Regions from separate parts of the Ruegeria sp. CDSB114 genome, predicted to be linked through region 2. Evidence: riboswitches for the same ligand, from Rfam matches in the RefSeq annotation. Region 2 holds a riboswitch; the other holds the start of a gene.
What was found. Region 2 has a riboswitch for cobalamin ahead of AC2FIP_RS00270 (CbtB domain-containing protein). Riboswitches for the same ligand answer to the same signal wherever they lie in the genome.
Positions count from the first base shown of each region.

Region 1: another riboswitch for cobalamin. It lies ahead of AC2FIP_RS13725 (hypothetical protein); the one in region 2 lies ahead of AC2FIP_RS00270 (CbtB domain-containing protein).

Region 1 is NZ_JBXWOT010000005.1:134,704-149,799, reverse strand. Features, by position in the region: gene AC2FIP_RS13780 (microcin C ABC transporter permease YejB) at 1-637, opposite strand, end outside; gene AC2FIP_RS13775 (extracellular solute-binding protein) at 647-2,551, opposite strand; gene AC2FIP_RS13770 (c-type cytochrome) at 2,726-3,235, opposite strand; gene AC2FIP_RS13765 (prephenate dehydratase) at 3,355-4,188, shown strand; gene AC2FIP_RS13760 (GNAT family N-acetyltransferase) at 4,190-4,657, opposite strand; gene AC2FIP_RS13755 (SRPBCC family protein) at 4,682-5,149, opposite strand; gene nudC (NAD(+) diphosphatase) at 5,190-6,170, opposite strand; gene AC2FIP_RS13745 (5'-nucleotidase C-terminal domain-containing protein) at 6,348-8,207, shown strand; RNA gene ffs (signal recognition particle sRNA small type) at 8,247-8,345, shown strand; gene rsgA (ribosome small subunit-dependent GTPase A) at 8,504-9,532, shown strand; gene AC2FIP_RS13730 (alpha/beta hydrolase family protein) at 9,557-10,414, opposite strand; cobalamin riboswitch at 10,554-10,773, shown strand; gene AC2FIP_RS13725 (hypothetical protein) at 10,857-11,261, shown strand; gene AC2FIP_RS13720 (protein-tyrosine phosphatase family protein) at 11,263-11,763, opposite strand; gene AC2FIP_RS13715 (DNA polymerase III subunit gamma/tau) at 11,920-13,671, shown strand; gene AC2FIP_RS13710 (YbaB/EbfC family nucleoid-associated protein) at 13,895-14,239, shown strand; gene recR (recombination mediator RecR) at 14,304-14,897, shown strand; gene AC2FIP_RS13700 (thermonuclease family protein) at 15,019-15,096, shown strand, end outside.
Region 2 is NZ_JBXWOT010000001.1:47,199-62,294, forward strand. Features, by position in the region: gene AC2FIP_RS00225 (OpgD/OpgG family glucan biosynthesis protein) at 1-846, opposite strand, end outside; gene AC2FIP_RS00230 (OpgC family protein) at 843-2,060, opposite strand; gene AC2FIP_RS00235 (tetratricopeptide repeat protein) at 2,095-3,465, opposite strand; gene AC2FIP_RS00240 (CaiB/BaiF CoA transferase family protein) at 3,647-4,831, opposite strand; gene AC2FIP_RS00245 (thiamine pyrophosphate-binding protein) at 4,818-6,437, opposite strand; gene AC2FIP_RS00250 (DUF302 domain-containing protein) at 6,515-6,973, opposite strand; gene AC2FIP_RS00255 (DUF1636 family protein) at 7,129-7,455, shown strand; gene AC2FIP_RS00260 (hypothetical protein) at 7,452-7,946, opposite strand; gene AC2FIP_RS00265 (CbtA family protein) at 8,013-8,711, opposite strand; gene AC2FIP_RS00270 (CbtB domain-containing protein) at 8,716-8,886, opposite strand; cobalamin riboswitch at 8,924-9,132, opposite strand; gene cobF (precorrin-6A synthase (deacetylating)) at 9,176-9,919, opposite strand; gene cobA (uroporphyrinogen-III C-methyltransferase) at 9,912-10,640, opposite strand; gene AC2FIP_RS00285 (cobyrinic acid a,c-diamide synthase CobB) at 10,637-11,959, opposite strand; gene cobM (precorrin-4 C(11)-methyltransferase) at 11,946-12,740, opposite strand; gene AC2FIP_RS00295 (cobalamin biosynthesis protein) at 12,737-13,105, opposite strand; gene cbiE (precorrin-6y C5,15-methyltransferase (decarboxylating) subunit CbiE) at 13,102-14,301, opposite strand; gene AC2FIP_RS00305 (cobalt-precorrin-6A reductase) at 14,300-15,049, shown strand; gene cobJ (precorrin-3B C(17)-methyltransferase) at 15,022-15,096, opposite strand, start outside.

The DNA.
Region 1 (15,096 bases), on a different contig from region 2:
ATACACTCAGACTGTCCCAGTTGTCCGAGGTAAGCCCCCGCAACGGAAAGATCTGCCAATAGGACCCACCGGCAAATAGCACCAACAGCAAAATGGCGAACAGAAATCCCGGGATGGCATAGGCCACGATGATGGCGCCACTGGTCCAGGTGTCAAAGCTTGATCCGTCCCTGATCGCCTTGCGAATACCCAGAGGGATCGACACCAGATAGGCAATCAGCGTCGACCAAAGCCCTAGCGAAATAGACACCGGCATCTTTTCCAGCACCAGATCGGTCACACTGATCGACCGGAAATAGCTCTCGCCAAAATCCAGAGTCAGGTAATTACCCATCATATTCAGAAACCGTTCCAAGGGCGGTTTGTCGAACCCGAATTCTTTTTCCAGTTCTTCGATGAATTCAGGCGGCAAGCCACGCCCGCCGATATAGCGGTCATTTGTGCCGCCGGTCTGCTGTTCGATATCGCCACCACCGCCAGCGATACCTTCAAATACATCTCCACCACCCTCCATCTGGGCGATGATCTGTTCAATCGGGCCGCCTGGCACAAACTGCACAAGGGTGAAGTTGACGATCATGATTCCCAGCAGTGTGGGAATGACCAGCAGCAGGCGTCTTAGAATATATGCTCCCATTTGGGCGGATTACCTCAAGGCGCCGGAGGATTTCAACTGGGCTTCCTGCTCGGCGTTGATCCACCACAGGTCTTCGACACCCAATGAATAAGGCGGCAGGTTTTCCGGGTATTCATACATGTCCCAATAGGCAACCCAGTATTTGCCCAAATACCAAGTGGGCACCATGATCCGCTTGGCCCGCAAAACACGGTCCAGGGCGCGAACATTGGCAAACAACTCTTCGCTGTTGGTCGCTGCCACGATGTTGTCGATCAACGGTTCAATATCCGGGCCATACGCACCGGACGGGTTGAATACGGAATACGAGGCCGCCTCGGTTCCGAATTGCTGGTATAGTCCCGTCGAAGGTTGCAGCGAACTTGGGTACCCGCCGAAAATCATGTCGAAATCCCGGTCACGGCGGCGCAGGGTGAATTGCGCATTGTCCACACGATTGTAGGTCGCATCTATGCCCATCGTCCTAAGGTTAGCGACAAATGGCTGGATGATACGATCAAGAGTCGGCTGGTCTGACAGAAATTCTATGGCCAGTACTTCACCGTTTTGATTGCGGCGGATACCGTCTTCGCCCACCTGCCAACCGGCCTCATCCAGCAGCTTCATCGCGGCGCGCAGATTGCGACGATCATTCTGACGCTCGGCGCGGGATTCATGGGCAACGACCGGTTGGTCGGTCAGTACCGCAGGGTCCAGCGCATCGCCCAGGCTTTGCAGAACCTCCAGTTCACGCCCCTCGGGCAGCCCCGTCGCCTCTAGGTGAGTTCCCTGCCAGAATGAGTCGCGCTGCTGAAACAGGCCATATTGCAAGCTTTCATTCGTCCATTCGAAGTTGAACCCTAACTGGACGGCTTCGCGCACCTTGGGATCCTGAAATTGCGGTCGGTCCAGGTTCATGACAAAGCCCGAAGCGTTGGGGACATCCCCGTCTTCCAGCTCTACCCGAACCACTGTTCCGTTTGCTATGGCAGGAAAATCATAGGCCGTTGCCCAGCTTTTTGAATTGTTTTCCTGGCGCAGTGTGAACGTGCCCGCCTTGAACCCTTCCATCGCAGCAATCGAGTCCGCGAAATATTCGATCCGGATGGAGTCATAGTTGTTGCGGCCAACATTCACATTAACGTGGTCGCCCCAATAGTCCGGGTTGCGCTTGTAGACGATGCGCCGGTTGATGTCATAACTGTCCAAAACATAAGGTCCGGATCCGATACCGGGCTCAAGCCGGGATTTGTCGAGCCGCCGGTTTTCGGGGTCTGCTTCAAACCAGGCCTTGGAAAACACAGATGTCCCGGCAACCTGACTTATTAGGCCACGGCGCGGGATATCCGGTGCGAAGTAGAATTTAACCCGATGATCATCCAGCGCTTCGGCACGCGGAATCATCTCGCGGACGGCGTCGGCATAGGATTTTAACCCCTGTTCCAGCAGCAGATTATGCGAAAACACAACATCTTCGGCAGTCACCGGGGTTCCATCGGAAAACCGCGCCTCAGGTCGCATGTTGAAGATGACCCAATCCTGGCTTTCCGGGTATTCAAGGCTTTCTGCCAGCAGACCGTAGTAAGTGGCCGTTTCATCATAGGACGCGACCATCAGGGATTCATACTGATCCGCAGAACGCGCACCCGCGCGGCCCTGCCGCGTGTAGGGGTTGAAACTATCAAATGTCCCTTGCGCTGCATAAGACAACTCTCCGCCGCGCGGCGCATCAGGATTTACATAATCGAAATGGGCAAACCCTTCAGGGTATTTCAAATCGCCAAATTCCGAGAATCCGTGGCTTTTGATGATGGTCTCTTCGGCAAACAGTTGAGAGGTCAAGAGCGTAAGCAGCAAAAAGCCGGTAATCGGTATGGTCAACCAACCTCTGAAATCCAATGCACGTGCCTGAACAATCTGTCGGTTGGATTCCATTTGGCTCATCCCCTGTTGCGTCACTTCTTATAGTCTTGCGCCTGAACGAAGCTAAAGGTCCAGCGTTGACTGATTCAAGTTTAGAATGCGTGAGCGCATTGTGAAGGTTTCTTCATACAAAAAAAGCCGCTGCACGGGGCAGCGGCTTTGAATTTCAGATGTGCCGGTCTGGCATCAGTTGCCGATTGTCTGCAGATAGGCAATCAGATCGGCACGGTCCTGCGGTTTTTTCAGGCCAGCAAAGCTCATGGATGTGCCCGAGATATAGCTGGCTGGCCGGGTCAGGAAGGCATCCAGGGCTTCGGGTGTCCAGTTGCCGCCATGGGCCTGCATCGGCGCCGAGTAGCCGGTAAAACCGTTGGCCGTTGCAACAGGGCGGTCAACGACACCATACAGATAAGGGCCTGTGCCGTTTGCACCGTCTTCCAGCTTGTGACACGCGGTACACTTGCGGAAAACTTTGGCACCTTTCTCAACGTCGGCGGCGGCCAGCAGCTCTTCAAATACTACCTCTTCACCGTTGGCGCTTTCGCCTGCGCTTTCGGTTTCGATGATGTACGAAGCCGTCTCGCCATGGGCATCGGCGTGGTAAAGCTCTTCTGCGGCCCATTTGGCCAGAAGCAGCACCAGGAAGGTGCCAAACAGGCCTGCTGCGGCCTTGGTAACTGTCATCGTGTCGAACATTGATCGCGAGTCCATTTCAGCTGTCTGCGGGGTGTCTAAGGCTTCCCCTTACAAGAGGCAAGGTATAGACACCGCGACTAAACGCCCAATTCTGGAACTTGTTGCACGGAATCGACCAAATGACAAAACGTATCGCATTTCAGGGAGAACCCGGTGCCTATAGCCACGAGGCATGCCGAAACGCTCGTCCCGATATGGAGGCCCTGCCCTGCCGCACATTTGAGGATGTGATCGAATCAGTTCGGTCCGGCAAAGCAGACCTGGCGATGCTTCCGGTCGAAAATACGACCTATGGGCGGGTGGCCGATATTCACCGCCTGCTGCCCCATAGCGGATTGCATATCATCGATGAAGCTTTTGTTCGCGTACACATCAATTTGTTGGCCGTCCCCGGTGCCAAGCTGAGCGACATCACCGAAGCGCATTCGCATCTGGTACTGCTGCCACAATGCGCTGGGTTCCTGAAGCAGCACGGCATTCACGGACGCGTCAGCCCGGACAATGCCCGCGCCGCGCGCGAGGTCTCCGAGGCTGCCGAACTGCATTCTGCCGCGCTGGCCAGCGAGTTGGCCGGAGAGATCTATAACCTGAACGTCCTGGCCCGCCATATCGAGGACAGCGACGACAACACCACGCGTTTTTTGATCATGTCACGCGATGCGGACCTGTCGCGGCGCGGGGCGCACGGGATGATCACCAGCTTTGTGTTTCAGGTCCGTAACATCCCAGCAGCGCTGTATAAGGCGATGGGCGGGTTCGCCACCAACGGAGTCAACATGACCAAGCTGGAAAGCTATATGGTCGACGGGTCATTTACGGCCACCCAGTTCTATGCGGATATTGTCGGACACCCCGATGACCGCAATGTACAACTGGCCCTGGAAGAGCTGGAACATTTTACCACCAATGTCGAGATTCTGGGCGTCTATCCGGCAGTCCAGCCGCGCGGCTAGCTCAACCCAGCCGGTATTTCTTGCACATCGCCCCTTCATGTGAGCGGTAATCGACAAATCCCATGGCTGCGTAATAGGCGAGGCCTTCGGCATTTTGCGCTCCAATGGTCGCGTCTATTGCAAGTAGACCTGCGGCTCGGGCCGCCAGCAGCGTTTCCTGAAACAGGGCCCGCCCGACCCCCATGCGCGCGGCTGACGGGCGGATATGTGTTCCGATGATGCCCCAACCGGCTGTTACGCCATAAGTGTTTCCCTCGAAGGCCAGTTTCAGCGCCTGAAAGCCCAATACCTGTGAACCCTGCACCGCCACGGTGCATTGGATGCTACCGCGGTGGCTGATGTAATGCTCTTTGGCAAAACTCTCATCGCTGGGTTTGGTGCGCTTACCGGCGGTCACGATCTCTTGCAGGACCTCGGAAATACCTTTGGCGTCATCCACAACAGCGCTGCGCAATATCACATCAGACATTCAGGGCCTCTTGTCTCGGAATTCTCAAGAACCGTGCAGATGACGTTCTTCCATTTCCCGCGCGAATTCGCTGAGGCGGGCCTGAAACTGTCGCCGGAACCGCGACTGACCCAATCTGAGCGATTGCAGCAACAGCCGTGCAGGCAGGGATTTGGCCGATAGCGACATATCCACGGTCAGCCGGGTTCTACGTTGCGACAGGGCCAGAAACTCGACCCTGGTTGAGCCATTCATTCCCTTGCTTGCCGCCTCGAACCGCATATGGGTCGGTGGATCACATTCGGCCATATTGATTTCCACGCGCCGAGGCTTTCCGCGCATACGGAACTCGGTCTCCCAGGATGTACCGGGCACAACGCCCATATGCCCTGACAAACGCCGGACCTCGATCCCGCGGCGCATTGCCATCCGCTCGAACCGTTCGAAATCCGCAAACATTTCGAACACTGCGTTGACGGGGGCCTGAATATCTTCACGTGCGGAGAATTGCATGGTGGGTTATCGTTCTCTTGCCTATTCGCCCAGTATTTTGTCAGTCGAGCGTATCTGCAAGCCAGTTTTGCAGCAGAAAATGCGCAATCGCGCCTTTGCGCGCTGGCAGAAGGCTGGGATGTTCCCCAGCAAAGACCTGCATCATTTCAGCCTTATTCACCCATATCGCATCTTCGATTTCAACCGGATCTATAGTGATTTCTTGCGACAATGCCTCGCCTGCACAGCCAAACATCAGTGACGCCGGAAAAGGCCAGGGCTGGCTGGAAAGATAGGTTACTTGCCCGACGGGGACACCGGCCTCTTCCATCACCTCTCTGCGCACCGCCGCTTCCAGCGTTTCTCCGGGTTCGACAAATCCGGCCAGTAGCGAATACATCCCTTCAGGCCATCCCGGGGATCGCCCCATCAGCACCGAATTCCCATATGTGATCAACATGATGACGACCGGGTCGGTGCGTGGGAAATGCTGCCCCCCACACGACGGGCAACTGCGTTGCCATCCTGCTTGCGACATCTCGCTGGCGGCGCCGCAACGGGCGCAAAACCTATGGGTTTCATGCCATGCGATGACCGCCTTGGCGGAAGCCGAAAGTTCGGCATCACGTGGGGAAAGGCGCGCCATGATGCGGCGCAATTCGACAAAAACCTGACCTTCAGGCAAATCCGGGTGCTGTTGCTCTGATCGGTCAAAGAATGCCCCAAGCTCGGACAGATCAACGCCCTCGGGCATCCAATCGGATATATCAAAGGCAAAAACCGGAACTTCATCCGAGAGACCAAGCAATACTGGCGCTGGGACGATCCCACCGGGACCATTTGCAATCAGCTCGTGCAAGACAGGTAACAAGCAGAGTTGATCAAGGGCCTCTCCTTGAACCAGCAGCTTTCCGCGCCACAGCAACAGGCATTTCGCTTTCGGATGTGCTCGCGCTGCTGCCATCGCGTCGACGTCTCCACGAAGATGTGCGGCACGATCCAGCCCTGATCCACCAAACGTTACCTGTTCCGCGTTCTTCATTTAAATTCCTCTGGTTCGCCTGCACAGGGCTGCCATGACAGCTTCGGTGTTGCAACGACAATTCCACGACCGAAAACCGAGGCGATCCTGTCAAATTACCGCAAGTGCATAAAAAAATTTGCACTTACTATGCTTTTTGTTGAAGTTGTTATTCATAAAACTGCCAAAAGTAGAGTATTGAAAACAATTTCGCATTTGTCTGATCAGTCTGTAGGTATCCGGATTTTGGCGACCACCGATCTGCACATGAACCTGTGCAGTTTTGATTATTACGCGGATCAAGACGAACCTACGATCGGATTGACCCGAACGGCCAGCCTGATCCGGCAGGCGCGGAACGAGGCTGAGGCAGACGGAGATATCGTCTTGCTCTTCGACAACGGAGACGCTCTGCAGGGTACACCGTTGGGGGATTGGGCTGCCGATCCCGCCAATGCGCCGCACATCCTGATGCAGGCCTTCGGCAGCCTGGGATATGACGCGATTGGCCTGGGAAATCACGACTTCGGATTTGGGCTTCAATTCTTACAGCACGTTATCTCTGACGCCCCCTGCCCTGTGCTCAGCAGCAATGCCTTGCGCACGAATGGGCCACAGATCTGGCAAGATCATGTCATTTTGCACAAAGAGATCCCTGGCGCGCCGACACCTATGGCCCTGAAGATTGGTGTATTTTCGGTCCTTCCCCCTCAGACAGCGCAATGGGAGGCGCACAAGCTGCACGACACCCTTACCACTCAGGACATCCTGACTTGTGCGGCAAACAAAGTCAGAAAGCTCAAAGACGAAAATTGCGACCTGATCATCGCGCTGGCCCATACCGGTTTCGGACCGGACAGGTCACAACGGAATATGGAAAACGCGATTATTCCGCTGGCCGAAATCGAAGGTATCGACGCAATAATTGCTGGTCATTCCCATTTGACCTATCCCGTCAAGGCCGGCTCTGAAAACACTCTGGTGCATGGCAAACCAGTTGTCTTACCCGGAACGGCCGGATCACATCTGGGGGTGATCGACCTGAAACTTCACTCGGCAGAGCGCGGCGGCTGGACCGTTGGCGAAGCCCGGGCGGCGCTACGACCGATATCTGCGGGGCGTCCCGACGAAATGGTATCACTGGCGCCCGAAGATCCGGAATTGTTGCATCTGTTTTCCTCTGGTCATGCCGAAACCCGCAGGCGAGCGGGCCAGCCGGTCGGCCGCACCCCGCACCATCTGCACAGCTATTTCAGCTTTTGCGCCGAGGACCGTGGGCTGAGGCTGGTCGCCGCCGCCCAGGCTGCCGCGTTACGTCTGTGTATGTCCGATACCGACCTGGCAGATATTCCGATTTTATCGGCGGTTTCACCTTCGAAATTCGGCGGTCGGGCCGGGCCGCGATTCTATACGGATGTTAAGCCTGGCGAGATATTCCTGCGTAACGTGGTTGACCTGCATGTTTTTCCAAACGAATTGCAGGGTGTCATTGTATCCGGTGACCAAATCGTGGACTGGCTTGAGATGTCCGCAGCTGTTTTCAACCAGATTTCGACCGGATCTGCATCCGAACTTATTTGCGAAAATCGGGTGGGTCACAACTTTGATGTGCTATACGGGCTGTCCTGCAGAATTGATCTGACACAACCTCCGCGTTTCGACGATATGGGCACCTTGATCAATGCCGAAAACCGGCGTGTTTCAGAGGTTCTGGTCGGTGCCACCCCCATTGCACCGGATCAGCAATTTGCCGTCGCGCTTAACAATTATCGCGCCAGCGGGGGCGGGCATTTCCCATTTGCGGGTAATGCGCAACGTATCGACTTGCCCATCCTGCCGGTCCAGCATGCCCTGTTGGATTATCTGTCAGGCACCTTGGTCAGCGATCCGCTGGAAGAGGCCCAGGAACCCTTCAGAATCACCAGTAACACGGGTACGCAGGCGATCTTACGCACCGGTCCAAATGCCCACCGACATCTGCAGGACATTCAGGAATTTGATCCACAAGTCCTTGGAACCGACGAAAATGGCTTTTTACGGATTCTTCTGACCTTCTGACGGGTTGTGTTTTTCCGGCCAACTGCCTATATCCACCCTCGAGAGGTTGGCGCGGGCGAGCGCCTCGCCAACCTGGTCAGATCCGGAAGGAAGCAGCCACAACGAGCCCCGCTTGGGTCGATGTCCAACCTCTCACTTACGCGCAACGACTGCCGCAGGAGGGACTTTATGATTGTAGCAATGACCCTTCGGGCAGAGCGTTTCCGGGACTAACCCCCGCTCTTGCCTGAACACGTTACCGATGGGTGCGCGCCTGCCACCCTGATGGTTTCCTGTATCTGAACACAGGCAGAACAATGTCCAAAACACTTTCGGACCTGGGATGGTCCTCTCATTTTGCAGCCCAACATGCTGTGAACCCTACCTGCACACCGCATCGCATCAACGCCGTCCATCGTGATCGCCTGATCGGCCTGAATGCGCTTGGCGGCACATCTGATCTGACCCCTGACCGATCAACCGGCGAATTTGCGGTTGGCGATTGGGTCCTTGCGGATGATCAAAACCGCATTCGGCATCTTTTGGAGCGCAAAAGCCTCTTGCAACGCCGGGCCGCAGGCACCGGTGCGCAGGTTCAGCTGATCGCGGCGAATGTGGACGTGCTGTATATCGTCAGTTCCTGCAATGCCGATTTCAATCTGGCCCGGCTTGAACGTTATCTGGCACTGGCGCATCAGGCCGGATGCTATCCGGTTGTTGTCCTGACCAAGGCCGACAGCTGCCCTGACCCAGAGAGCTATGCCAGTCAGGCCAGTTCGCTGGCTCGGTTTCTGACCGTTCTAACCGTCAACGCGCTGGAGGCGTCAGAGATTGATCCGATCCTGTCCTGGTGCCCTGCCGGGCAAACTGCTGCTTTGGTCGGCTCATCCGGTGTCGGCAAAACCACATTGGCGAACGCCATGACTGGTCAGGCCGGGACAACGGCGGGGATCCGCGAGGATGACGCACGGGGTCGCCACACCACGACCCATCGTGCGCTTCACCCGATGCGAAACGGGGGGTGGCTGATTGATACGCCAGGAATGCGCGCCCTGCGTTTGATGGATGCCCAAGACGGCGTGGATGAGGTTTTCTCCGACCTTCTGGAATTGGCTGCAAGGTGCCGGTTCTCAGATTGCCAGCACCAGGCCGAACCCGGTTGTGCTGTGCAGGAGGCGATTGCCAATGGCGTGATTGAGCCCGACCGGCTGGCGCGCTGGCACAAGCTTCGGCGCGAAGATCAGAGGAATTCCGAGACCCTCGCGCAGTCACGGGCACGTGACAAAGCCTTTGGCAAAATGGTGCGATCCGTCATGCACGACAAAAAGTCCCGCAGCAGACACTAAGCGTGACAAAAAGGCGCCTCGTTTTCAGGCAATCAACCGGGGCCAAACCGCCCGGTTTCTGCGGGCAAAAGCGCCAATATGACCGATCTCAGGCGCTCCGAATTCATTCGGAGACAGCAGATGTCGCCGCGCCTTCGGCCCATACAGATCGGCAAGCCGCCAGACTGCGTCTGGCGGCACCATCTGGTCGTCCTCGAAGGCGAACAGGTCCACCGGCGTATTCGATTGCGCCCATCTCGCTTCGGGCAGAGCGTCACCGATCTGCGGCACATAATTCTGCGGCGCCGTGCACCAGCTGCGCCATTGCCAATAGACCGGGCCCGGCAAATCGGCACCGATCCCCACAGCTTTGCCCGGCAGATACCCCAGTGCATTCACTGCCAGACGCCCGTGGCCGTGCCAAAACAACCACGCCAGCCCGCGATAGGGCCAGGGATGGTCGGACAGAGTAACCAGCCCCGAACATACACAGATCATCCGGTCGATCTGATCAATGTCTGGCTGCACCGGCCCCAGCAAGCCGCCAAGGGAATGACCGATGCTCCACTGCAAAGCGTCCGGGAACCGCCTGCGCATCTCAGCCCGTGCGGCGGGCATGTCGACCAAGGCCCAATCCGCCATGGTCACCTCGGAGGTTTTGATTTTGTAGCGCAGCGAATGCCCGAAATCGCTGTAGTCATAGGTCAGACAGGCAATACCCTGTTCGGCGGCCAGCCAACGGGCAAAATGCTGGTAATATTCGCGCGGCACTGCAGTTGCGCTGTGAATCACCACGGCGATCTTCGACTCGGATGCAGGCAGATACAGCCGTGCCGACAGGCTGGCAGAGCATGAGGCAAAGTCAAAGTCCTTAGTCTGGACGCAGGGCGTGGTATCAAGCATGGCGCTTCCGACAAATTCTGAACTACTCGGTTCACTCAACAATCGGCCCGATTTCGGCCACCAGAGTCAAGATTTCATCAAGATGACCAAACGTCCGGTTTGAACCCCAACAGGTGGCTTGACTCGGGGTCTGCATAGCCGCTAGCGATGTGGTGATGGTTCTTGCCCCGGAATTGGGGCGGGATGAAAAGGGAACACGGTGCGGTCTGCCCCGGCGATGCCGGAAAGGGCCAACTCCGCGACTGCCCCCGCAACTGTAAGCGGTGAGCAATGCCGAAATACCACTGGCCCCAGGGCTGGGAAGGTCGGCAAAGCGACGACCCGCAAGTCAGGAGACCTGCCATCGTATCGAAACCGAAACTCGGGCGGGGTGTCCGGGCAGGTCGTCAGCGCGCTGTCACACCTGATCCTCACCCTCCGTCCTGCGCGCGGAGGGCGCATTATGATCTGGAAGACAAAAACACACGAATTCACCGCAACCGTCTGTCAGAGGACCGGGAAACCCTGCCCCGCCCTTGCCCGAATGGCACGCGCCATGGCCGAGGCGATGGCGACGGCAAGGCCTGCGACATCCAAAACATTCGAGGTCGAAGGTACCAGCGATCTGACCCATTGCACCGAAGGCTGCACGGCCCGTTTTCGGGCCCAATCAGAACAGATCAGGGTCTATTGCGGCACCAGCACAGACACGCCGACAGAAAAGCTGGACGCCTATGGCGACATGATGTTCGGGCCGGAGTTCATCCAGAAATCCGCTGGTTTTCTGTCAGAACCACCCTGTGCGATGCTCGACGTATCGACCCTGCCGCCGCGCAGCGACAGTATTCCGTATCAAGTGTCTGCCTGATTCAGGGAAGGGTTCGGGCCGGCAACCCGGCCCAGTCCTTTTGCGCTTCGGTTTCCACCACGCAGGGCCGCACTGCACGCAACCGCCGAAGCGCTTGGTCAGGCGCTTCGCCGCATTCCACCATTAGCCGCATCACAACCATCCCCGAGCGTCCGCACCCACCGCGGCAATGCACCAGCACCTTGCCGCCACTGGCAAGGACATGTTGGGCGGCGGCGCTGGCTTGCGGCCAAAGCGCCTCAACCTCAGGCGTGGGGGCGCCGAAATCGCGGATTGGAAGGTGGACCCAGGCAATCCGTTCGCACTGCAGGTCCGCCTCGAATGACAGCCCGCCAGAATGCTGGAACTCATCCAGAGTAATCATCGAGATGACCAGGTCCGGCGCCCAATCCCGGATTACTGCGAAATCCCCAGCATAATCGCCCGTGACACCCGGCAGTGGGCACAGAGCGATCTGCCCTTTGCCCAATCCAAGAGGGTGAATTGCAAAACTCTCCAACACAGCTCCTTTTCCTGCATCACCACATGGGGCTAAAGCCCCTCATGATTTACCGGCTCTGATGCAACTTGCCAAAACGAAATTCCTTTTCGCGCGCGGTGGACGCGGACGGCGGGGGTCTCTACGCTGCAAACCTGACACGAATCCAACAGAGCAGACATGACCGACACGCCCAGCCCCGCCTATCAGGTTCTCGCGCGGAAATACCGCCCGGAAACTTTTGCTGACCTCGTCGGTCAGAACGCAATGGTGCGCACGCTGAAAAACGCGTTCGAGGCCGACCGGATTGCACAAGCCTTCATCATGACTGGCATCCGCGGCACCGGTAAGACAACCACGGCCCGGATCATCGCCAAGGGCATGAACTGCATTGGCCCCGATGGCGAAGGCAAGCCCACGACCGAGCCTTGCGGCCAGTGCGAACATTGCGTCGCCATCATGGAAGGTCGCCATGTCGACGTGATGGAAATGGACGCCGCCAGCCGAACCGGCGTGAATGATATCCGCGAAATCATCGACTCGGTCCGATACCGCGCCGCCAGTGCGCGCTATAAGATCTACATTATCGACGAGGTTCACATGCTTTCGACCAGCGCATTCAACGCGCTGCTCAAGACGTTGGAAGAACCTCCTGCGCATGTGAAGTTCATCTTTGCCACGACCGAAATCCGCAAAGTCCCGGTGACTGTTCTGTCGCGGTGCCAACGATTTGACCTGCGCCGGATCGAACCCGAGGACATGATTGGCCTGCTCAATAAGATCGCAGCGGCTGAGAATGCACAGATCGCGGATGATGCCCTGGCGCTGATCACCCGCGCGGCCGAGGGGTCGGCGCGCGACGCAACATCGCTGCTGGATCAGGCAATCAGCCATGGGGCCGGTGAAACCAGCGCCGATCAGGTGCGCGCGATGCTGGGTCTGGCCGACCGGGGCCGGGTATTGGACTTGATGGAAATGATCCTGCGAGGGGATGCAGCAAGCGCGCTGACTGAATTGGGCGGGCAATATGCCGAAGGGGCCGATCCGCTATCCGTGCTGCGCGATCTGGCCGAAATCACGCACTGGGTTTCGGTTGTGAAGATCACGCCAGACGCAGCCGAGGACCCGACGGTTTCCCCTGATGAACGTGCTCGTGGTCAGCAAATGGCCGAGGCCCTGCCAATGCGCGTTTTGACCCGGATGTGGCAGATGTTGCTGAAAGCGCTGGAAGAGGTATCGGCCGCGCCAAATGCCATGATGGCTGCTGAAATGGCCGTTATCCGCCTGACCCATGTTGCCGACTTGCCCAGCCCCGAAGAGCTGATCAAGCGCCTGCAGGACAACCCGCCACCGCCTCCGAATGGTGGTCCGGGCGGTGGTATGGCCGTGCCCTCTCAGGCTCCGGTACCAGCGGCATCATCTTCTTACGTGTCCGCAACCAGCAGCCCCGCCGGCGCGCCGTCGGCCGCTCTGGCCCATGATATCCAATCGGCGCTGGCACGGTATCCGAGTTTTGACCACGTGGTTGAATTGATCCGCACCAATCGGGATGTGAAACTTCTGGTCGAGGTCGAAAACGGGGTGCGGCTGGTTTCTTACCAACCGGGGCGGATCGAATTCACCCCGACACAGAACGCACCCACAGATCTGGCAGCGAGACTGGGTTCGTCGCTGCAACGATGGACTGGCAACCGCTGGGCTGTGTCGATTGTGGCCGATGGTGAGGTTGCGACCATCGCCGAGATTCGAGACGCCGCCGAGCTGGCGTTGAAAGCAGAGGCTGAGAAACACCCGTTGGTTCAGGCGGTGCTCATGCAATTTCCGAAGGCACGCATCAAGCGGATTGAAACACCGGAAGAACGTGCCGCCAAAGTGGAAACCGAGGCGCTGCCCGAGGTCGAAGACGAATGGGACCCGTTCGAGGAAGACTGAAACCGTCCCATCTTACCCAACTGGAAACCTCCCGCGCCCGCCGCGGGCCATCGGCTGACGCCGATACCCCTGAGCGGCCTTGGGCCCGGCAGCGCGGGCTTGCCCGCGCTGCCGGGCCCAACGAGAGGAAAGGTCTTGACGACGGGCGGGAGCCAGCTCGGCCCTTGTGCCGCGCCGACCGCGCCCGTATTTAGGCGTCAAACCGGATATTAGGAGAATACCGATGCTCAAAGGACTCGGCGGCCTGGGTGACATGGCCAAGATGATGAAATCCGCACAGGATCTACAGACCAAGATGACGGATATGCAGGAAGAGCTGAATACCATCATGGTTGTCGGCGAATCCGGTGCAGGGCTGGTCAAGGCAACAGCCACGGCCAAGGGAGAGCTGAAAGGTCTCGATATCGACCCGTCAATCTTTAACGGCGACGACAAGGAAGTGGTCGAAGACCTGATCCTGGCCGCCATCAAAGATGCTCAGGCCAAGGCCGCTGAACGGTCGCAGGCTGAGATGGCTAAGCTGACCGAAGGCATGGGCCTGCCCGCAGACATCAAGCTGCCGTTCTGATAGGCACTCCTGACGAAATACCGGCCGGGCCCAACTGCCCGGCCCTTATGCAGGAGCAAGCGCGGTGAGTTCGAACAGCGATATCGACAATCTGATCGACCTGATGGCCAAACTGCCAGGCCTCGGCCCACGTTCGGCCCGTCGCGCAGTGCTGCATTTGATCCGCAAACGCGCCCTTCTGCTGACACCGCTTGCGGACGCAATGCAACAGGTTGCCATCACTGCCCGTGAGTGCCTGAATTGCGGCAATGTAGGCACCTCGGATATCTGCGACATCTGCGATAGCGAAGTCCGCGCGACCGGAGAGCTGTGCGTCGTCGAAGACGTCGCCGACCTTTGGGCTATGGAACGCGCCGCAGTTTTCAAAGGCCGCTATCATGTTCTGGGTGGCACCTTGTCGGCATTAGATGGAGTCGGCCCGGATGAGCTGCGCATTCCTCGCCTCAAGGATCGGGTCACAGCCGAGGGGATCACCGAAGTCATTCTGGCGCTGAACGCCACTGTCGATGGCCAGACCACCGCGCACTATATAGCCGATCAACTGGACGGGCAGGTGCGCCTGACCTCGCTGGCGCAGGGCGTGCCGATTGGCGGCGAGTTGGACTACCTGGATGACGGGACGATTACGGCGGCGCTGAGGGCGCGGAAGGAGTTGTAGTTGAGCTTCGACACTTGGTCGAATTCAAATATCAAGTTTACACAAATACTGTATCCAGCCTAACATTCTACGCATCGATTAAGCAGATTTAGAATGCGTTTTTCATATGTTGAGTTATATATTGAGGACCCTGTTCGGATCATCGCGCAAACGATCCAGGGTGGTGCCCTTCCAGCCAACTAAAAGACCGGCGATCACC
Region 2 (15,096 bases):
CCCGTCGCTGTCATGCACAGCAGGGCGGAAATCGTCGAAACGGCTGTGATTGGTCTGATCGAACAGGAACATCGACGTGCCGGGTGCAATGCCGACATGGGTCAGTTCCGTACGCGGGAACAGAGTGGCCTCGACCTCCATAACGCAATCCGCGCCGGCCGTGACGTTGAACCGATAGGCACCGGTCACGCTGGGGCTGTCCATCAGGGCATGAACCACCATGTTGCGCTGACCGGGCTTGGGACGTTCCAGCCAGAAACGGATGAATTCAGGGAATTCCTCACCGTCCGGGTCGCCGGTTTTCAGGGCCAAACCGCGGGCCGACAGGCCATAGACCTCGTGCAGGCCGATGGCGCGGAAATAGCTGGCGCCTTGAAACACACAGAACTCATCGGTTTTTCCGGGGCGGTGCATTTCAGTCCGCAGGCGCAGGCCCGAAAAACCCAGCGTGTCGTCGACGGGCAACTGAGGAACCTCGGTCGACTTGTCAAACATCGACAGATCGAAGGCTACGGGTTTTGCCATGCCGTTTTCGACGGTCGAGACCTGAACCGTACGCGGAAAATAAAGCCCGGGCGTAAAGAAATCTACGTTGAAAGGCGTCTCAGATTCGAACCAAAGCGCACGATCCAGGCGGAACCGGATCGAGCGGTATTGCTCATAGGTCAGGTCCTGCCATTCCTGCGGGACCATCTCGCGCTCGGCAAAGGGCTTTGCGGCCAACTCGCGGGCCAGCGAGATCACGTCACTGCGGTCAAACGGGACCTCTCCGCCCACGGCAAAGGTAGCCGGGGCGAAGGCAAGCGCCGAAGTCGTGGCCAGAAATGCGCGACGTGTGAATTTCATTTCTTTGATTTCCAGGGTTGTGACTTAAACCACGCGGCCAAATAGGCCACGCTGATGATCATGGCAAAGCCAATCATATTAGCGACAAAGACAGTGGCAAAATCCCGCCCAAACAAATCGAGCCCAACGCCGATAAGTCGTGCTGCTGCCATGGAAAATACGAATACGGCAAGTGATTGCTGACCCACTTTGGTGACCAGGGTTAGCACGATTTGCCAAGCTTTGGCGCCTGCGCTCTGACCGGTTGCGATCAGGCGGTGTCCATGCTCGCCAGCAGCGACCCAGCCCAGATAGGCCAGCGACAGGAAATGCATGTAGCGAAACAGACCGAAATCGGTCTTGTCGCGGAATTCCTTCGTGATGGGCCAGACTTTGCGGATTTCATCGGCCAAGTCCGGGGCTGCGGCATTCACCCATGTGAACACTTTCCACGACCCGAAGGGCATTGAAAAGATCAGGAACAGCGCCGCTGCCCAGATCAACGTTTTTGACACCGGAGGGGCCGGGATCCAGCCGCGCATGAATGCAAAGCCTGTAAAGAACAGCAACTGCCAGCCAAAAGGGTTAAAGAACCACTGACGATCCGACCAGGGCTCGGCAGGCAGGTCCAGAACGTCGGTCTGCGCCACGAGCCAGATAGCAACGGATGTGGCTGCAACCGCCCAGAATCCGATGCGGGACAGGCCCATGAACAGCGGCATCATTGCAAGTACCACCAGATACATGGGTAGAATGTCGAAATAATTCGGCACGTAGGTCAGGGTGAACAGGCCGACGATCTGCGGCGCAGGATCATTGAAGAAATGCTGCAGGTTCAGGGACGAGATGTAGTTCTTCTCAAACAGGCCTGTTTGATTCAGCGCAGCCATCGTCATCGCGACAAAGAAGAACAGGCCGATATGCGCCCAGTAAACCTGCCAGATCCGGTATGATACCCGCGCAGTGCCCATCCACCAGCCCTTGCGCAGGAACGCGCCGCCAAAGGCGATGGCCGAGGCCATGCCCGAACAAAAAACAAAAATCTCGGTTGCATCCGAAAAACCAAACCGGGCAGGGATCCACTTGGCCCAGGAGTCGTTGGGAATATGCGCAATCAGGATGATGAACATCGCAATTCCGCGATAGAAATCCAGACGCGGGTCGCGCGTACTAACAGGGGCGGCCGAGGTGGCTGCCACAGGTGCAAAATCAGAAGCGGGCGATAGAGTCGCCATACGAGTTCTGTCCTTCTTCAGTCTTTTTGTTTTGTTATTCTGCCGGAACGCTTTGTGCGTCTTGGTTATCGCGAGCCGCGTCGATCAATGCGCGGCGCGCCATAGCATAATTGTCCTCACCCCCGGCCCGCTTGGCACGGCGGTCGTCTAGAATGCGCTCGACAGCATCCAAACGGCCGGCACGCAGGCCGGAATCAATAGTGATGCGCTCGAATACATCACGTTGGGCGTGGCTACCACCGGCCAGTTGCATTCCGTCCCGTGCATTCGACAGGAAATCAAATGCTTCGCCGTAAAGGCCGTCGCCAAAAGCCTCAAGCCCTTTGGCTGCGGCAATACCGGGATCCGACATCCGGATCGGAGTGTCGCCCTGATTGCGCTGGGCATCTTTCTGGATGCGTTGCAGCATTTTGCCGGTCGCTTCGGTCCGGTTGTCGCCGGTCAGGGCCAGCAGATAGTGAAGATCGGCGAAGATCAGGCAGCCATCTTCGGTCCGGGCGGCGCTGAGGTCGGCCAGTTCCTCCCAGCGGTTTCCAACTTTGACGCCCTCAAGCTCGAGCCGGGACAAAAGCGACGTGGCATTCGATATGTCACGGTAATCGTCGGTTTTGTCCTGCCGGACATACTGGTCATACAGTTCCATAACCTGATCGACCTGGCCCAGGTCCAGATGCATCAGCGCCTTGTGCCACCAGACATGATAGCGGAAGTTGTTGCAATGCGCCCAGGCATCCTCGCGTCCGGCCAGCCAATCAAGACCTTGCTGCGCATTGCCGGTCATCTCGTGCACATGGGCCACTGCGTGCAGGCCCCAGGCATCATCCGACACCATCCACAGGGCCTGACGTCCGGCGATTTCGGCTTTTTCATAGGCCCCGGTTTCCTCAAGCGCGAAGGAATGGCACCCCAGAAGATATCCGCGACCGGCGTGGTCGGGTTCATAAGCGGGCAGGACACGTTCGATCGACCGTCGCATACCAGCGGCATCTCCCAAGACAAACCGTGTTGCGTGGCTGAGTTTCATCGCGAGCGAGTCTTGTGGGTGGAGGCGCAGAATTTCTTCGAACTTCTGGATTGCATGTGAGGGCAGGTCGGACAGGTAAAGGGCCAACGCGTCGACATAAAGCCGCTCGCGCTCAGTTACCGGTTGGCGATCCATAGCGGTGTTGGCAGCATTCAACGCTTCCGCTGCAACTGGCATCATCTCGCGCCGGCCCAGCAGGACCAGGAACAGACCTTTGATGGCGTGACCAAGCGCGAAATCGGGCTCAAGCTCTAGCACTTTGCCCAGATGCTGGGGTGTGACAGCTGAATGCGCCATGAAACCAAGCAGAACACCATTCCACGCCTCGACACTGGCCGAATGGCAAAGAGTGTTCATCTGTCCGAAAACATCTTGTTTCATGCGCGGGATCCAATCCATTTGCGATTTATTACTTTATTCGATTTAGCAGAGAGTCAGGCGGGGTCGTATCAGTATCGGCCCTGCTCTCGAATTGGTGAAAAGCTGTGTGTGGAAAACGTGAAAAAATCCGCCGATTCAACGGCATGTTTCAGCAATATGCCGCCTAGTAAGGCATTGTGTTTCAATCTTCAAATGGGTTCTTAGCGTTCAAGACTGCTGCAGTGTCCGCTCCGAACTGTGGCGGAGCCGTCCGATAGGTAACCGGTGTCCGCGACAATTTCAGCGGGTTTCCGATCAGTTTTACCTCGGCCGGGGCGGCCTGCATCGCGATCTGCATTTGCCGCGCCGCGACCTGCTCGGTGTCAAAAACCTGATCCAGGGTCTGGACCGGCCCAACTGGTACTTTGCGTGCCTCCAGTTCTGCGATGACGGTTGTGGTGTCATATGACTGAACCGCAGAGCGCAATAGGGCGTTCAACGCATCCCGGTTTTCCAGCCGCGCCGGATTCGTCGCAAAGCGGACGTCATCCGCCAGATCAGGTTGGTCGATGAATTCGCAGAACCGGCGGAACTGACTGTCATTACCTACAGCAAGGATCACATGGCCATCGGCGGTTTCATAAACGTCATATGGAACAATATTTGGATGACCATTCCCACGGCGTTGTGGCACATTGCCGGAAGTCAGATAATTCACGCCTTCATTGATCAGCCACGCAATCTGGGAATCGACCAGAGCCAGATCAATTTGCTGTCCCTCTCCGGTCTGGTCCCGGTGGCGCAATGCTGCCAGAATGCCAACGCAGGCATACATACCGCACATGACATCAGCGATACCAACTCCAACTTTCATCGGCGCCCCTTGGGGATCGCCGGTCAGAGACATGACACCGCCATAGCCCTGCGCCATCAGATCATATCCGGGCTTTGATGCGTTAGGCCCATCCTGCCCATAGCCTGAGATCGAACAATAGACGAGGCTAGGGAATTCCTGCGAGAGCGATTTGTAATCCAGCCCGTATTTCGCAAGCCCGCCGGGTTTGAAATTCTCGATCAGGATGTCCGCAAACGAGGCCAGCCGCCGAATTTCCGCCTGACCTTCGGGTGTGGTGATGTCGATGGCGACCGATTTCTTGTTGCGGTTGGCTGACATGAAATAGGCACTAAGATCCGATGGAACCCCGTCGGCATCAGCGACATAGGGTGGGCCCCACTGGCGCGTGTCGTCCCCTTTAGTGGCAGGGTTTTCGATCTTGATAACGCTGGCACCCAAATCGCCCAGCAACTGTGTGCAGGTCGGTCCGGCCAGAATGCGGGACAGGTCCAAAACCTTGACGCCCTTCAGCGGTCCTTCAGATCCGGCCATCATATCCTCCGCGATCAATCTCAGCAGCGATTACGGTGAACCTATCAGACTTGGTTGCCGCTTCCAGAGCATCCCTCAGTTCGGCGCGGGTGCGCACCGTGTGACCATTCCCGCCGAAGGCCCGGCCCATAGCTGCAAAGTCGTGGCGGTCGAAATCGACGCCTACGTTCCCCATTTGCCGCTGACGCTGTTTCAATTCGATCAGGGCAAGGCTGGCGTCGACGAACACCAGGAAAATCGGGTTACCACCCATCTCGGCAACGGTCGACAGTTCTCCGGCGACCATCAGGAACCCGGCATCACCGGAAAAGCTGATGACCGGACGCGTGGGTTCGGCCAGCTTCAGCCCGATGGCCATTGGCAGAGCGCAGCCCATGGTGCAGAGCGCCGAAGATTGGATCAGCCCGCGTTCTTCGGAACATCCCCACATCTGGCTGAGAAGGATGCGATGTGCGCCGCTGTCAGCGGTGGCCAATGTCTCGGCAGGAAGAACCGCGCGGGTTTCCGCAATTACCGCGGCGGGGCCCCATACGTCATCAGTAGGGAAGGCTCGCGCCAGGGCGGCCCGAACCTGTTCGGGTTCGCCGCCGGGCCAGGTGGCGCGGGCAGGGTTGCCCTTTGCAATGGCCTCGAGGGTCGCGCCGGTATCAGCCACCAGGTTCAACCCGGCCTGATGCATGTAGTGATCGTTCGGAACCGCCGAAATGTCGATGACGCGCTTTTCTTCGGGGTCCCATATCTCGCGCCAGCCTGGGCGCATTTCGATCGGGTCATAGCCCAGACACAACACCAGATCGGCCTGTTCAACCAGCGGCACCAGATGGGTGTCAGCCAGCGGCGACAGGCCCGCGCCGCCAAGGCACAGTGGATGATCCTCGGGAACCACGCCCTTGGCCTTGTAGGTTGTCACAAAAGGAATGCCAAAATGTTCAAGGAACGCCTGCACCAACTTGCGCGAGTCGTCATACAGAACATCCAGGCCGATAATCGCGATGGGCCGTTCGGCCTGTGCCACCCAGCGGCGGGCTTTTTCAACGCAATCCCCCTCGGGCGCGACGGCGGCAGGTTTGACAAGACGGCGGCGTTTGACATCGGTCACAGGCGCATCCGCAACCGAAATCGGCACGTCGATATGCACCGGTCCTGGGCGCGGCTGATTGGCCAGCGACACCGCTTTGTCTGCGATAATATCCGCGCCTTTGGCGGTCAGCATGAACGTCCCTTTGGTGATCGAGCGATAGACCCGTGCGTGATCCATGACCTGATGGGTGTATGTCAGCGCCTCATCTGCGTCGACACAGCCGGTCAGCACGATCATTGGCACCCGGTCCTGCAACGCATTGGCGACCACATTGATCCCGTTCATCGCGCCTGGACCGAGCGTGGCCACCAGAATGGCCGGGGCGCCGTCGCGGTGATGCACCGCCTCGGCCATAAAGCCGGCCGCGTTCTCGTGTTTGGTCAGGTGAAAGGTTATCCCCGCCTTTTCCAACGCATCCACTAGGGTCAGCACCTCGCCACCTGGCATGCCAAAAGCGTGACGGCAGCCAGCCTCATAAAGCCGTTGGGCCAGAATGTCCGCAGCGCGGGGCGACGAGTCCTGCATCAGTAAAGCTCCGAAAACTGTTTCAACGCAGATTGCGGAGGACAGACCCGGACGCAAGGCGCATCACGCCAGTGTGACTATTTGACAGCGGCTTCGGCCACGATCTGAAAGGTGTCATCCAATTCCTGGGCAATGTCCCTCAGGGGGTCTCCGCCCTCATAGATATAGGGCGCGAATACAAAGCTGGGCGTTTTATAGGACAGGGTGGCGGTGCCGTCTTCGTTTTCGGTCACGTAAAACCGGATCGGTGCTTCGATCATTGCGCGCACCGAGGTTTCCAGCACGCGCACCGCATAGTCATTGTTGAAGGCGCCGATCACCAGATTGCCTGGGATTGTAATTCCCCGCGCGGCGGCGGCTTTGGTGGGGCCGGCCTGCGTGACCACGATCAGACCGTTTGCTCTAACCGCCGATTTGGTGTCCGAGACCAATTCATCATAGTTCTTGCCCGTTGGATACACGGCCCATCCCGAGAGCGATTCCTCGGCCCAGGCGGGCAGGGCCAGCAGGGCGAAGACAGTCCAAAGCAGTTTCATCCAGAGGCCTCCTTTTAAAGTGTCTGCAGGAATCCTGCCAGAAATGCGGGGGCGTCGCACTCACAATCTTGTGCGCATTCGGGATTGCGCCGCGCCGCTTAAAGCCGCAGAAACGGGCGCAGGACGAAGGGGAAGGTCTGGATCGGATGCGCCTGATGATCTGCAAAACCTGTGGCACCGCACGCGATCGGGCGGCCGAGGTACAGGCTGTGCAGGACGCACTGAAAAGGGCTGGATTGACGGATCAGGTCGAAGTGAGCGAACACGCCTGTTTCAGCGGCTGCGCGGAACCCACGGCGCTGGCTATACAGGCGCAGGGGCGCGCATCTTATGTGTTTTCGGGTGTCGATGTGGTGGCGGATGCCGCGGATATCGCTGAAACTTGCCGTACTTACCTGAACAGCCCACAGGGCTGGATCGAAGACGCCCGACCCTGCGGGCGGCTTCGGATGTGTTTGCGTGCGCGTATTCCGGCGCTTTAGTCGACCTGAACCGTAACCGCAGCACGAACCGGCACGTTATCGACCGAAAGCGGGCTATGGCTGTTGGAATTCAGCGAAACCGAAACCTCGACCTCGCCTTTGGGCAACTGATCAATATGCATCCAACTGCCGTAAAGCCGGGCGAGCTTTTCTCCGTTGATGTAAACATGCGCGTGCCCTTCGCCTGCCATGTCAGCGGTAGATGCGTTCTGCGGTGCGAAGGTAAAGTTTTTTGGCATGACATGCAGGTTCCAGCCAGACATAGGATCCTGTGTCAGAGCGATGTCCAGTGTAGGTGCATCTGCGCCTGCCGGTAGGTTCAGGGCCGTGGAATGATCGTGGGCCATGGTCTCAGTGTGTGAGGCTCCGTGAAGAGACGGATCAGAATGGTCGTGGCCATCAAATGTGACGCCATTTGCAGCAGCGATTACAAATCCTGCACCGCCGCCAAAGACCAGACCGATCACGAATAGAGCAAGTGAACGGGTCATTGTATTTCCTTGAAAACATAGGGAAACGCGCCAAGTTTACACCCGGCGCGTTCAATCGAAGTGCGATCAGGCCGTTGCTTCGGAAGGTTGCGCTTCTTTCTGCCAGAAATAGCCAGCGAACGAGCCAACCAGAACCCATGCAACCAGACCGATTCCAAAAGCTCGTGCCGCGAACAACGCGCCAATTTCAGTCGGCACAGGGCCGGTGAAAACATCGGGCTCGGGTGCACCAATAAGATGTGGCACCAACAGAAGTACCGCGGCGATCACATAGCTGATCAGGTTACCTCCAAAGGCGATCAACCACATGGCGACAAGGGCTGCTGCAACTGTTGCGAACCACCAGACCTGACGTGCATAGACATCGGCTGCCGCGACACCCGGCACTTCGGGCGCCAGGGTGAAACCTGGTGCAAGGTGGAAGGCGATAAATCCGGCCAACCCCCAAAGGACGCCGGTCCGGCCATCAATCTGATGTCCTTGACCTTCGGCTACCGACATCAGCGCAACCATCACCAACGCATAGCCGGTATAGGTCAGCATGGTAAAGATGACACTCAGCGCATCACGCGTCAGTTCAGAGAACATGCGCGGCAGTTCGGGATGAGCCGATACGGTCTCGGCCCCGAAATGCACCAGCTCTCCGGATTCATAAAGCTCGGCATGCAACAATACTGGTTGCACAAATACCAACTGCAGCAAGGCGGCAATCAGCCCCGCTGCAGCACCAGCGAACAACGCGCTGGTCAATATACGACTGAACACGGTCTTAGTGGCAGGGGAAGCCGGTCGCGTGACGCACGTCATGCGCTGCATCATGCAGGGCCGCTGCCTGAACGTGACCGGTCAGCGTGATGAGGCCCAGACCCAGAACCACTGCAAACATGACCGGAACAAAGCCTGTACGCGCGGCGGATGCTGTTTTCGTTTGTGTTGCCATTTTGTATTCTCCTCTGCCGCCGCACCCGACGGCCGGTGTTTCGTTTTTGCGCCTGGCAGGTCTCCTGGCTTGCGGGTCGATGCCTCTGTTCGCCTTCCCCCCGGAGAACCGGGAGTGGCTGGTTGAACAGGGGCTCTCCGCTTACAGTCGCGGGGGCGGCTTTGGAGTTGACCACCGAGGCAGTCGCACCAAATTCCCTCTTAGCATCCGGATTTCTCCGGCAGGACCAGACACCCCCATTTAGCCGCTATAGCTGTGGCGGTGCAATCATCATTTGCGACGTATTGTGTCAGATTATGCGCTTTTTCAGCAAATAAATATCCATGATCCAACCATGGTCGGCACGGGCATGGGCGCGACGGTCCAGAATCTGCTGCGCAACCTCGGCCAAAGGGCCTTTGATCAGGATTTCCTCTTTCATGCCGACATATGCGCCCCACCAAATGTCCAAGTCTTCCATGTCCAGGTTTTGGAAGGAACATTCGCCATCCAGCATCACCGCCACGTTTTCTGCGGTTTCCGGCCATCCTTCGTCCCGGATGCGACGACCAGTTGTTACGATATAGGGCGCGCCCAGTTCGTTGATCGGAATCGCATGGGCCGCCGTCAGCGCTTGCAGCGCGGTTATGCCGGGAATCACCCGTGTTTCTGGCTGAGGGGTCAAACGTGCCGCGATTCGCAGCGAACTGTCATACAGCGACGGATCCCCCCAGATCAGCAGCGCCACATGGCGGGCCTTCGGGTGGGCTGCGATGGCTTCGTGCCAGCGCAATGCAATCGCGTCGTGCCATTCGTCCACTCCGCGTAAATAGCCATCATCGGCACGGCGTTTGGGAATGTCGAAATACGCGATTTGCGGAGGGGTATCCGCGACCTGAGCGATGATCTGCTCGCGCAGCCCTGCCAGATCGGCCTTGTTTTCGCCCTTGCGGGGGATCAGGATCAGGTTCGCCGAACGGATCGCCTGCGCCCCTTGAAATGTCACATGATCCGGGTTGCCGGTGCCAATACCGATCAGCGTCAGGTCAATCATTTTCGAACTCTGCCAGAGGTCCATACAGGATCAGGGCCGGGGCGGTGCCGATCTCGGTTTCCAACTGCTGCGACAAGGCACCGATGGTCGAGCGTTGCAGCTTTTGTTCGGGGGTCGAGACGGATTCGGCCATTAATGCAGGCGTGTCCAACGGCAGGCCGTGGGAATGCAGGGCGCCAACCAAAAGGGGAAAGGTGCGCTTGCCCATAAACACGACGGTCGTAGCCTGTGGATCAGCCAGTGCTGCCAGGTTCAGATCTTCGGGCAGTTTGCCGCTGACATCGTGGCCGGTGACGAACTGGACACGCCGCGCGGTCAGTCGCCGGGTCAGCGGAATGCCCGCCGCTGCCGCCGCCGCTACCGCCGAGGGGATGCCGGGGATGATTTCATAGTCGATCCCGGCCTCTTGCAGGGCCACCAGTTCTTCTTCAAGCCGGCCGAACATCCCGCCATCACCGGATTTCAACCGCACAACATGCTGACCGGTTTGTGCATATTCGACCAACAAGCGGCTGACGTGATCCTGCTTGGGCGAGGGGCGCCCGGCGCGTTTGCCGACACCAACCAGATCGGCATCCTCACGCGCGTGGCTCAGGATCGGGCCGCTGCTGAGGTCGTCAAACAGCACCGCATCAGCTTTCTGCATCCTGTCTACCGCCTTCAGCGTCAGCAATTCCGGGTCGCCGGGGCCTGAACCGATGAAGGACACAAAACCACTCATGCCGAGGCCTCGGCGATCAGATGAAAGAATGTCCCGGTGACATTGTCTCGCACCGATCCGGTTTGCGGGCCTTCCGCGCCTTCGGCGTCGAACACGCGCGCGAGCGGGGCGTCAGGCTGTTCGATGATCGAGGAATAGTGGAACTCATGCCCGCGTAGCGCTGTGCCTTCGGCAAATCCGGCCATTGGGGCCAGTAATTCCGCCTTGCGATAACCCAAGTTGAACTTGCGCTTTTCATAGGAGGTCACAAGGCCCAGAAGGCCCGCCATTTCGTGCCGGGCACCCTCTTTGTCGATCAACGCCTGGCCCAGCGCCATGTAGCCCCCGCATTCGCCATGCACAGGTCTTGTCTCGGCATGTTTGCGCAGCCCAGTCTGGAAGGTGTTGGCGGCGGCCAATGTGCCTGCGTGCAACTCGGGATACCCACCCGGCAGCCAGACCAGATCGGCATCCGGGGCAGGGGCTTCATTCGCCAGTGGTGAAAACGGTAGGATTTCTGCACCCGCCGTGCGCCAGCCTTCCAGCAAATGCGGATAGGTGAACGAAAACGCAGCATCCCGGGCCAGTGCGATCCGCTGCGCCGGAGGGCGGGGCAGCACGGCTGACGATGGCCTATTTGGGCTTGAGGAAGCCGCCCGCTTGATCGCCTCCAGATCGACATGTTCACGCAGGAACGCAGCATAGCCGACAATGGCGCTTTCCAGATCGGGATGTTCCACTGCCTGGATCAAACCTAAGTGCCGCTCGGGAAGTGTCAGGTCTCCGCGTCGTGGCAGAACGCCCAGAACCGGCAGGCCTGCACGTTCCATACCCAACCGGGTCAGACGCTCGTGGCGCGGGCTGGCGCAGCGGTTCAAAATTACCCCGGCAAAGGGCAGGTCGAGATTGTACATCCGAAACCCCAGCGCCGTGGCTGCAGCTGATTGCGCCTGACCGCCGACATCCAGAACCAACACCACAGGCCAGCCCATACGCTGTGCGGTTTCCGCGCTAGATCCATGGCCAATCTCACCGGGTTTGGCGACACCGTCGAACAAACCCATCGATCCTTCGGCTACGACGATATCCGCGCCGTCAGCCTGTGCCGATATTGCGTTCAGCAGAGGATCGCCCATCGCCCAGCTGTCCAGATTGAACGAGGCGCGCCCAGCCGCCGCCCGATGAAAGGCCGGGTCGATATAGTCAGGGCCGCTTTTGAAAGGTTGAACGGTCAGGCCATCCTCGGCCAGCGCACGCAGCAGGCCCAGCATCACGGTGGTCTTGCCAGTCCCCGAAGACGGTGCCGAAATCAGAATACCCGGAGGGTTAGTCATCACCATGGCTCCAGCTTGACCAAGGGCTGTCCGCGCTTTGCGGGCGATACCGGCGGTCGTAATCCTTTGAATACAGGCAGCTTTCGTCAAACCCTTCACCAGCGAGTGCTGGACCCACCATGATCAGCGCTGTGCGTGAGATGCTCTCGTCCAGCGCGTCTTTCAGCGTCGCCAGCGTCGCACGGATGATCCGCTCGTCGGGCCAGCTGGCACGATAGACCACGGCCACCGGGCATTCGGCGCCATAGGCCGGGGTCAGATCGGCGATCACAGTGTCCAGATTGCCGATCGACAGGTGGATGGCCAGCGTCGCCCCGGTACGGGCAAAATTCGCCAACGTCTCGCCCTCGGGCATCGACGATGCGCGTCCCGGTGTCCGGGTCAGGACCACTGATTGCGCAAGTCCGGGCAGGGTCAGTTCCGTGCCCAGTGATGCGGCCGCAGCGGCAAAAGACGGCACGCCGGGGGTCACGCTGACCGGGATGCCCAGCTCTTTCAGGCGGCGGATCTGCTCGCCCATCGCGGACCAGACCGACAGGTCGCCGGAATGCAGTCGCGCAACATCCAGACCGGCCTGATGTGCGGTCTCGATCTCGGCCATGATTTGATCCAGATCCATCGCCGCCGTGTTCACGATCTTGGCGTCGTCGGGGCAATGGCCCAGAATTTCCTCTGGCACCAGCGAACCCGCATACAGGCAGACCGGGCAAGCGGCGATGATATCGCGCCCCCGCAGGGTCAGCAGGTCGGCGGCGCCCGGTCCGGCGCCAATGAAATGAACGGTCATGTCTGTCCTCCGATGGCGATGGCGCAGGTGGCCAGCCGGTCGTCTGAAATCTGTCGGGGTGAGATCAGCCGCGCACCAGTTCCGGCGGCGGCAAGGGCGGATGCTTCGGCGACGCTGCCGGTGCCATAGGTGGCGCGGCTGCGGGTCGAGCAGGTGAGGGTGCGCTGCCCGGCCAGATCGGCGGGGGGAATGAAATGCAAGGGCAGGGCAATGGCCGAGGCAAAATCTGTTAGTGCGGCGTGGCCTTCCTTGTCGGCTACCGTGGCAAGCGCGTCCACAGCGTGACCGGCACTCGCCTGATCATAGGCGGCGCGCAGGCTGTTCAGCGTAGCGGCCGAGGAAAAACCGATGCCTGCGACGATCATAGCGTGACGCTCCATTGCACCACCGGATAGGCCGATTTCCAACCGCGCCGCGGCCCCAGGGCTGAAGCCTGTGCCAGTTCGACCCGTAGCAGCTCACCGCCCAGCCTATCCTGCCACTGCGCTAGTAGAGCTTCGCTTTCCAAAGTCACCGCGTTGGCCACCAGCCGCGTGCCGGAGGGCAGGGTTGTATGCAGCCATTGCAGCAGCTCACTGCTCAGCCCGCCGCCAATGAAAACCACATCGGGCAGGGGCAGGCCGTCCAGCGCATCCGGGGCGGTGCCATGCACCACCTGCAGCCGGTCCTGACCCAAAGCGTCGGCATTGCGGCGAATACGCTCGGCGCGGTCTTCGCGGGGTTCGACCGTCGTGGCGCTGAGCGTTGGATCACACATTAGCCATTCGATGCTGATTGACCCGGTGCCGCCGCCAATGTCCCACAGATGCTCGTCCCGCTGCGGGGCCAGCGCCGAAAGGGTCAGCGCACGGATAGGGCGTTTGGTGATCTGGCCGTCGGTCTCAAAAATCTCATCCGGTTTGCCAGAGGCGCGCGGAAAGGCCTGCCCGCCGCCAGCAACCTCGAGCCCGACGCAGACCGGGTGATCGAACCCACCCAACAGCGCCTCAGTCAGCGAGACACTGCGCGCCCGTTCGCGCGGGCCACCCAGGGCCTCCATCACATGTAGGTGTGTGTCGGCAAAGCCGGTGTCAGTCAGATAGGTGGCAAGTTCCGTCACGGCCTTACCATCGCGCAGCAGCAGAATCGCGCGCAGGCCGGGGGCCAGATGCGGGCGCAGCCGGGTCAGCGGGGCCGCGTGCAGACCAAATGTCTGCGTGCTTTCCAGCGGCCAGCCCAACCGCGCAGCGGCCAGCGAAAACGTCGATTGGCCGGGCAGGGCGGTCCATTCCCCGGCCTCGAAATTCCGTGCGATCACGGATCCGGCACCGAACCAGAACGGATCGCCCGAGGCCAGAACCACGGTTGATCGCCCGCGAAAACCGGTCAGGATCGGCAGCCCATCGGCAAAGGGCACGGGCCATTCCACCTGCTGGGCCCCGAAATCGGGAACCAAGGACAGGTGTCGCGGTGGCCCCATGATGATTTCGGCGCGTTCCAGCACTTGACGGCTTGCGGGGGGCAAGCCATCCAGTCCATCTTCGCCCAAACCCAAAACGGTCAGCCACGGAGCTTCAGACATGTCCAACCTCCTGATATTGGGCGGCACGACCGAGGCCAACGCGCTGGCAAAAGCCATCGCGGATCTGGGTATTCCCGCGACCTATACCTATGCCGGGCGTGTCGACAATCCGCGCCCGCAACCTCTGCCGGTACGTGTTGGCGGGTTCGGTGGGGCCGAAGGGCTGGTGAAATATATCCATGACCACAGCATAAGCCACGTGATCGACGCGACCCACCCTTTTGCCGCCGGGATGAGCCGTAACGCGATTGAGGCCTGCCATGCGGCGCAGATTCCACTTGTTGCGCTGACACGGCCCGAATGGGCACCGCAGCCCGGTGACACCTGGCTGCGCGTCCCGGATATCGCCGCAGCGGTGGCCGCTTTGTCCGGTAATCCGCAGCGCGTGTTTCTTGCGGTCGGGCGCATGCATCTCGAAGATTTCGTCAGCCAGCCCCAGCACCATTACCTGTTGCGGCTGGTGGATGAACCCGATGTCCTGCCCTTGCCGAATTGCGAGGTTGTCGTGGCGCGCGGACCCTTTGCCGAGGCTGATGACCGGGCGTTGATGCAGCGCCACGGCACGCAGCTGGTGGTATCCAAGAACGCGGGCGGCGCCGGCGCGCGCGCCAAGCTGGACGCCGCGCGGGCTCTGGACATACCGGTGTTGATGATCGACCGTCCAGCCCTGCCGCAGCGGCTGGAACTGTCGAGCGTTCCGCAGGTTCTGGACTGGCTGGCTCATTCCGGGGTGAACCTCGGCGTATAGACGATCGGGTCACCGGCGCGTTCTATCACGCGGGTCAGCGATGAGCC